One region of the Savagea faecisuis genome, then DNA from elsewhere that is predicted to be linked to it. Evidence: predicted binding sites of a transcription regulator. Region 1 holds the regulator's gene; the other holds the start of a gene.
What was found. Region 1 encodes CtsR, which represses protease genes until heat stress. Its sites were predicted from a motif close to ATGGTCAATAAAGGTCAAACA; they were not measured.
Positions count from the first base shown of each region.

Region 1 (4,299 bases):
TTTCAAGTGCTATACGTGACTGTTGTAGCAACATATCACGTGAACGGCGTTCGTGAGAAATTAAACGCATAACGATATGCTTCAACTCTTGCAAAATTTCATGCTCCGTTTTGCCGAGCGTAATTTGGTTAGAAATTTGATAAATATTGCCTGGCGCTTCACTGCCTTCTCCGTAACTACCACGCACGACAATTCCTAAACGTGAAATAGCTGGAATGACGCGTTCCATTTGACGTGTAATCGTTAAAGCAGGCAAATGCATCATGACCGAAGCACGCATTCCTGTACCTGTATTAGAAGGACAACTCGTCAAATATCCAAATTCACCATCAAATGCAAATTTTAGCGGTCCTTCTAAATAATGATCTACAAGTTCTGCTTGTTCATAAGCACGCTCTAGCTGCAAACCTGGATAAATGCATTGGATGCGCAAATGGTCTTCTTCGTTAATTAAAATGCTTTGTTTTTGATCTTCACTTAATGCGACAGAGCCGATCTCTTTTTTACTCGCTAAGTCCCGACTAATAATATGTTTCTCGACGAGCACTTGACGTTCTAAAGCCGAAATTTCATTCATATCAATCCATTCGTGCACTTCTTCTCGTAAAGCTTCACGGACGCGTCTGCGCACTTCCATCGCATCTTCTTGTGTAAACATCGTCGGAAACTTAATCCCTTGAATGTTGCGCGCGAGACGAATTCTCGTTGACATGACGATATCTGATTGTTCTCCGCCACCTTGCATCCAACCTGTAGAAGCATTATCGATAAATCGTTCAATTGTCATGAGAATCACCTCCGCTACTCAATTGTGTTTCAAGTCGAATCGCTTCGTCACGCAGCATCGCCGCATCTTCAAAGCGCTCCTCTTTCACCGCTTCATTCATCTGTTCGCGCACTTCTTTAATTTTGCGCTCTAAAGCGAACGCCTCTGGATAATAAGCTGGCACCTTTCCAATATGCCGTTCATGTCCGTTGTGTAATTTGTTAAATACATTCGGTAATTGCTCGCTAAATGTTTCGTAACATTGCTCACAACCGAAACGGCCTTTTTTCAAAAACTGTTCATATGACATTTGGCAGTTCGTACAAAGAATTGACGCCTCATGATAAGGTCGCACTTTACTTACCGTTTCCGGTTGACCGAACCAATTTCCTAAAAATTGTTGCATCGTCATCGGTTGCGCTTGCATCGAATCTTGTCCTTCATTCGATTCGAAAGCACATTTTTCACATAGTTGGTATTCTTTTCGTCCGTCCATCGTTTCTTTCGTTACAAAAACAGTCGCTTCTCTCGCTTGACAGCTATCGCATAACATAAGGAAAACCACCCCTTTATTCGAATTGTCTTTCTATTTTGAAAACGTATACATTCAGTATAAAGAACTGTTCCATAAAACTTAAGCAATATGTGAAAAATCATCGATAATATAATGTTTCAATCATCGAATGAACAATTTTCGCTCGCCATTCGTCCGCATTCGGTAAAGATGAATCTAATATCGCCCGCGAAACGCCTGCTAATAACATCCTCGCTTCCCGCTCCGTCACAATCTCTTCTTTCAATAGCATATACATGACATCTTCCACTACTCCGTAAGAAGCGCTTCGTCCTAACATTTCTAAAGCGTGATCTAACACGTCTTTTTTTGAATGGAGTTGAATTTGATAAATTCGTATATATCCACCCCCACCACGCTTCGATTCCACTGCGTATCCGCGCTCAATTGTGAAACGCGTATTAATGACATAGTTAATTTGCGAAGGGACACATTGAAACTTTTCTGCAACTTCATTGCGTTTAATTTCAATCGCACCATCGTCTTCTTCCAATATCGCCTTTAAATATTGTTCGATGATGTCTGTAATGTTTTTCATTCGATCACCTTCTCTCTGCTGACTTTGACTATCTTTGACTTAATTATATTCTTTTTTACATGACGTCGCAACTCATTCGTATCGTGATTGTCAAAAAGACACGGCCTCTTCATGAGCGACCGCGTCAATGTTTATCTTTTATTCAGTTATTGAAATCGTTGTGTTTTCAAACGTTTGAACAGGTAAGAAGAAATCTCCTGTATCCGCATATTGAACGCGTAACACATCTCCTTTTTCAACGTAGACGCCGAGTGGAGCAGATTCTGTTGAAATGAGATAGTTTTGACCGTTCGTCGCTAATACACTAATGATCGTCGCTTCGTTTACTCGCTCTTTAAAAACTCGTTCGACCGTGATTGTCGCTTCTTTCACTTCTGCGTTAGAAGTTCCTTCTACTGTGCTTCCTCCACGTTGTAAAGCTGTTTTGTAAAGCTTTAACGCTTCATTTGGTGAATTCGCATAGACAGATATTTCAGGGTTCGCTGCCGACACGATGAAGTAGTTTTGCAAAAAGCCATTGGAGTCGAGGACGGGCACGAGCCAGCTCGCTTCACCGTAAAAATTGTACAAGACCGGCATTTCGCCGAGCCATTTCTTTTCGATAAATTTCTTCTCGACAATTTGAAGGGCTCCTTCAGAATCCATGTAAGACTCTTCTAAATTCCCCGTATAGTAAATCGCCTCTCCTGTTCGCGCATCCGTTAACGCATACCCGAGCATCGAATCAACTTCTTCTTTCGGACTTGTAAAATCAGTGAAGTAATACATGTGACCTGTTTCGTCAAAGACCGGGTTCACACTCGCTTCTACCCCTTCATCAGAAGGAATTTTCACATCTTTTTTACCGAATAAAGAGTTGAAAAATCCGTGTACGTATTTTCCGTAATAACTATTTTGTAAACTGACCGCTTCAGGCGATACGGCGCCGTCGATAAACTCTGGAATTTCAGACAAAGCATATTTCGTCGTTTTCCCCGTTTCCGTATCGACCATGACGATTCCTTGCACGTCAAATCCATCCCGTGCTGTAATGAACTTTCCATATGAAGCGATGTAGAACGGTTTTCCGTCATCATCGACTTCCAGTTGTGCTTTTCCGTAATAAATGAGCTCTGGGTGATCCATTCGCATATGACGTTCCACTTGTTTGCCGAAATATGCAGATGGTGTGTACGTCATTTCCGCTTTTACAAAGCGTGGATTGTCTGCCGAATCTGTCGCACTCATCGTAAAGTAGCCCGGTACTGTTTTACCGTTCCACCATTTAAAGAGTCCTGAAAATTCGACAGGTGCAATATAAACAAATTCCCCGTTCACTTTTTGAATTTGTAAATTTCCGAGTTCATAATAACTCGTATTTGGCACTTGACCGAATGCTTTTTTCATTTTATTGCGGACAAATTGCGGTGGAACGCTCGCTGGTTTTTTCGTTTCGTCAAATGGTGTAATTTCAACTTGTTCTTCCATTTCAACAGCAGCATATTTCTCGTCTGCATTCCAAACAGGCGCACTTAATATATAAACTCCGAACCCGAGTGCGAGAAGCGCGATCACGCCTTTCACTTTTTTCTCGACTTCTTGTGCGACTGTCGCTCCAAGAATCGCAAAAATTAAGACGATTAACCAAAGCGATGATAAATTACGATCTAAATTCGTCACATAGTAAAAAATAAATATAGCAATTGAATAAATTATCGCATAGCCGATGAACCATTTCACTGGTTGATGGCGTCGCACAATTTCCTCTTCATTCTTTCTTTTTTTCGGAAGAAACGGCGTCATTAAAGCAGCTAATAGGAGGCCGACAATAATTGAAAATAGAATGAGTTGTGTCATGAAAAATCCCCTCTTTCTTCTAGTATCTCTTTTACGTATGAAATACCCGATAGTTTCATTTTCAACACAAAAAAATGACCTTGGGCAAAAGGTCATTTTAAGTAAGGGGTGTATCTCTATCAAAAAGTAGCAAAGTGACTACTTATTGAGCAACTGTTAATGGTGTTCGATCGATTTCGAACCCTAAGTCTTCAAGCATTTGGAAGTCAGAATTGTTTTCTTGTCCTTCCGTCGTTAAGTAATCGCCGACAAAAATAGAGTTCGCCGCGTATAAACTCATCGGTTGCAAGCTGCGTAAATTCACTTCGCGACCGCCTGATACACGAATCTCTTTCGTCGGATTCATATAACGGAAAAGTGCGAGCACTTTTAAATTGTAGCGTGGATTCAATTCATCTAGCGCTTCCAAAGGTGTTCCAGGAATCGCATGCAAGAAGTTGACAGGAATCGAGTCCGCATCTAAATTGTACAAGCTGCGTCCCATATTGATGATATCTTCTTTCGTTTCTCCCATTCCGACGATGACGCCTGAACAAGGTGAAATTCCCGCTTCTTTTGCATAGTTAACCGTGCGTACACGATCAT
Region 1 covers NZ_JBHTJF010000034.1:209,261-213,559, forward strand. The annotation lists gene ACFQ0V_RS10515 (protein arginine kinase) at 1-787, opposite strand, end outside; gene ACFQ0V_RS10520 (UvrB/UvrC motif-containing protein) at 777-1,319, opposite strand; gene ACFQ0V_RS10525 (CtsR family transcriptional regulator) at 1,420-1,878, opposite strand; gene ACFQ0V_RS10530 (hypothetical protein) at 2,017-3,714, opposite strand; gene bioB (biotin synthase BioB) at 3,857-4,299, opposite strand, start outside.

Region 2 (4,299 bases), on a different contig from region 1:
CGTCTTCGTCATTCGTATCTGTCACGACATTCGCAATATTTTTCAAGTCATCAATCGCATTGCCCATCGCGACTCCGATACCAGCATATTCAATCATTTCTAAGTCGTTCGATTCATCACCGAATGCGATGACGCGTTCTTGTGGAATTTTATACACTTCTGTGATCGGCTTAATGCCATATGCTTTATTCACTTCTTTGTTGACGAGTTCTAAAATGTGAAACGGCGGTCCCCATTCATGGTAGTAGAGCGCATCCACATGTTCTGACGTGACGGCTTGTCTTAACGATTCGACATCGCTTCCGTTCGCTTGTAATAATAAGCTCGTTGCTCCTGTCGTTAAAGAATCGCGGATGTTGCCGTGAACCATATGAGGTTCTCCGAAGTTGAAAATTGGCATTAAGTCCGCATCGTATTGTTCAATGTACACATCATCTTTCACTTCAGCGACGATATTTTTCACACCGTGTCGCTCCGCGATATCGAGTAAGTTATGTACTTTTTCTAATGGCAGTGGTGTGTGACGTACTTCCCATTCTGGGATGAGTGGATGATGAACATATGCTCCATTAAAGTTTACGATTGGTGTCGATAAACGGAGTTCATTATAATAAAGGACGCTAGCGCGGAAGGGACGTCCTGTTGCGATCATCACTTCATGTCCTGCTGCCATTGCTAATTGCAATTGTTTTTTTGTATAAGGAGAAATAACTTTCTCACTTGTGAGTAACGTGCCGTCTAAATCGAGCACGATTAAATGTTTATCCATAAATCCGATGCCTCTCTTTCTTTGTTTAGTCTAACTTGAAAGCATGGAGCTCGTCAAAGAATTATCGCTTCATCAGTGTTATAATACGATAAAGATTCGAGGAGAGGGTGGATACTGTGATTCAAATTGAACATCGCAACATCGAACAAATTCCAGCATTAATCGTCGAAAAAGAAGAGTGGGAAGGTCGACCACATCCGACTGTTATTTTTTTACACGGTTTTCAAAGTGGGAAAGAACATAATTTACACTATGCGTATAATTTAGTGAATCAAGGAGTACGTGTCGTTTTACCAGATGCTCATTTGCACGGGGAACGTGACGACGGTGCGGATTTTGCTAGAATGAGCGCAAACTTTTGGAAGATTGTCTTAACGTCGATTCAAGAGCTGAAACAAATTTATACTGCGTTAAAAGAAGAAGGTTTATTAATGGAAGGAAAAGTCGGAGTGGGCGGTACGTCGATGGGTGCCATTACGACGTATGGAGCACTCGCATCTTATCGTTGGATTGATGTCGCAGTAGCGATGATGGGAAATGCCCATTACGAATTGTTAGCGCAAGGGCAGCTTGATTATTTTAAAAAGAAAGGTTTGCAGTTACCGGTCGATCAATCGGTCATTGATGAGCTCTTTCAGATGTTGGAACGCGTTGATTTATCGAAGCATTTAGATCGTCTTAATCAACGACCTTTGTTCATTTGGCATGGCGAACAAGATGGCATCGTCCCATTCAGCTTAACGGAATTGCTCATGAAAGAAATTACCCCTCTCTATGAAGGGACATCTCATTTAATGTTCATCCGAGATGAAGAGGCGGGACATGCTGTACCGAGACCAGCGATGTTGAAAAGTACACAATGGTTTAGCCAACATCTCGTAGAAGCAGACGAGTTGCGAAACGAGAAGTGACTTGCTATGATGAATGAAACAGTGAAAGGGGCGAAAAAACATGGATGAAGAGATGAAAGGAAGCATGCTCGGTGCACTCGAGAATGTTATTGACCCAGAGCTTGGAATCGATATCGTCAACTTAGGATTAATTTACGATGTAGCGTTAGATGAAGCAGGTGTAGCAACTGTTACGATGACACTTACATCGATGGGATGCCCGATGGGACCACAAATCGTCGGCAATATTAAACAAGAATTACTCGAGCTTCCAGAAGTGAAAGAAGTGGAAGTAGACGTCGTATGGAGCCCGCCATGGTCGAAAGATATGATGTCACGCTATGCAAAGATGGCACTCGGTGTACACGGATAAGCACTCAATCACGCAAATTGTTTGCGTGATTTTTTTATTGGAAAAAAGTGAGCATTTCAGTTGAAATAGGGTATAGAACATTGTATATTAGTATTAGTCAAAGATAGTCAAAGTCAGTATAACTACTAAAAAAGAGGTGCATCATATGAGAATGGGAAATATGCAGCAAGAAGATCAACGTACACCTTTAGAACAATTCGGTCGCAATTTAATCGATGCGGTTAAAAGTGGCAAGATGGACCCAGTCATCGGTCGAGATGAAGAAATTCGAAATGTCATCCGTATTTTATCTCGTAAAACGAAAAATAACCCTGTATTAATCGGGGAACCAGGTGTCGGGAAAACAGCGATTGTGGAAGGACTCGCTCAACGAATCGTGAAAGGTGACGTACCGGAAGGATTAAAAGAAAAAACGATTTATGAACTCGATATGAGTGCTTTAATTGCTGGTGCGAAATATCAAGGGGAATTCGAAGAACGTTTAAAAGGCGTATTAAAACAAGTGAAAGAAAGCGATGGACAAATTATTATGTTCATTGACGAACTTCATACGATTGTCGGAGCGGGACGTTCAAGCGGTGCGATGGATGCGGGGAATATGTTAAAACCGATGCTCGCACGCGGTGAACTATACTGTATCGGAGCGACAACGCTCGATGAGTATCGTCAATATATCGAAAAAGACCCAGCATTAGAACGACGCTTCCAACAAGTGATGGTACGTGAGCCGTCCGTTGAAGATACGGTTTCTATTTTACGCGGTTTGAAAGAACGTTTCGAACTTCACCACGGAGTGCGCATTCATGACCGCGCGATCGTAGCGGCAGCAGCTTTATCGGATCGTTACTTAACAGAGCGTTTCATGCCGGACAAAGCGATCGATTTAATCGATGAAGCGAGTGCGATGATTCGTACTGAAATTGATTCGATGCCACAAGAGCTCGATGCAGTCACACGTCGCATGTTACAACTTGAAATTGAAGAACAAGCTTTAATGAAAGAGACAGATGATGTGAGTAAGCAACGACTTGAAGCGTTGAGAGAAGAACTTCAACAGTTAAAAGATTCATCTGCGGATATGAGAGCACAGTGGGAAAAAGAAAAAGAAGCAATTCAACAAGTGCAAGCGAAACGAGAACAACTCGATGCGTATCGTCGAGAGCTTGAAGAAGCAGAAGGTCAATTCGATTTAAATAAAGCGGCTGAACTTCGTCACGGAAAAATTCCGGCACTCGAAAAAGAATTGCATGCGATTGAAGAAGAAATTGAGAAGCATGGCGATGAACGTTTACTTCGTGAAGAAGTGACAGAAGAGGAAGTCGCAGCAATTGTCGCACGTTGGACAGGCATTCCAGTGACGAAGCTCGTCGAAGGAGAGCGCGAAAAATTACTCCGTCTCGGCGATACATTGAAAGACCGTGTCATCGGTCAAGATGAAGCGGTTCGTCTCGTCACAGAAGCGGTATGGCGTGCACGAAGCGGCATTAAAGATCCGAACAAACCGATCGGCTCTTTCTTATTCCTCGGACCGACGGGTGTAGGGAAAACAGAACTTGCGAAAACACTCGCTGAAACATTATTTGATTCGGAAGATCATTTCGTTCGAATCGATATGAGTGAATATATGGAGAAACATAGCGTATCACGTCTCGTCGGAGCGCCTCCAGGATATGTAGGCTATGAAGAAGGCGGCCAATTGACAGAAGCGGTTCGTCGCAATCCGTATTCGGTTATTTTACTCGACGAAATTGAAAAAGCGCATCCTGACGTTTCGAACATTTTATTGCAAGCGTTAGATGACGGGCGCATTACTGATAGTCAAGGTCGCACAGTCAATTTCACAAATACGGTCATCATTATGACATCTAATATCGGTTCTCATTTGTTGCTAGAACATGCGGAAGAAGAGGATCATGCACTTGAAGATATTATGATGGCTGAACTCCGTCAATATTTCCGTCCAGAATTGTTAAACCGAATGGATGATATCGTCATGTTCCATGCATTATCAGGAAACACATTCAACTTAATTGCGAAAAAGATGTTACACGATTTAGAAGTTCGTTTACTCGAACAGCAAATCGATTTGCAATATGAAGAAGAGGTAATTGACTGGATCGTCGCACACGGTACAGACGCTCAATTCGGAGCCCGTCCGCTCAAACGATTCATTCAACGTCATATCGAAACAGCTGTTGCACGTCACATTATCGCAAGACAAGTGAATGAAGATGGCATCATTCGATTATCGATTGAAGACGACGAAC
Region 2 covers NZ_JBHTJF010000030.1:51,689-55,987, forward strand. The annotation lists gene ACFQ0V_RS08955 (Cof-type HAD-IIB family hydrolase) at 1-769, opposite strand, end outside; gene ACFQ0V_RS08960 (prolyl oligopeptidase family serine peptidase) at 886-1,680, shown strand; gene ACFQ0V_RS08965 (metal-sulfur cluster assembly factor) at 1,721-2,032, shown strand; gene ACFQ0V_RS08970 (ATP-dependent Clp protease ATP-binding subunit) at 2,178-4,299, shown strand, end outside.
Region 2: ACFQ0V_RS08970 (ATP-dependent Clp protease ATP-binding subunit) is a predicted target of CtsR. The motif match lies at 2,126-2,146, and genes of this name have one in related genera.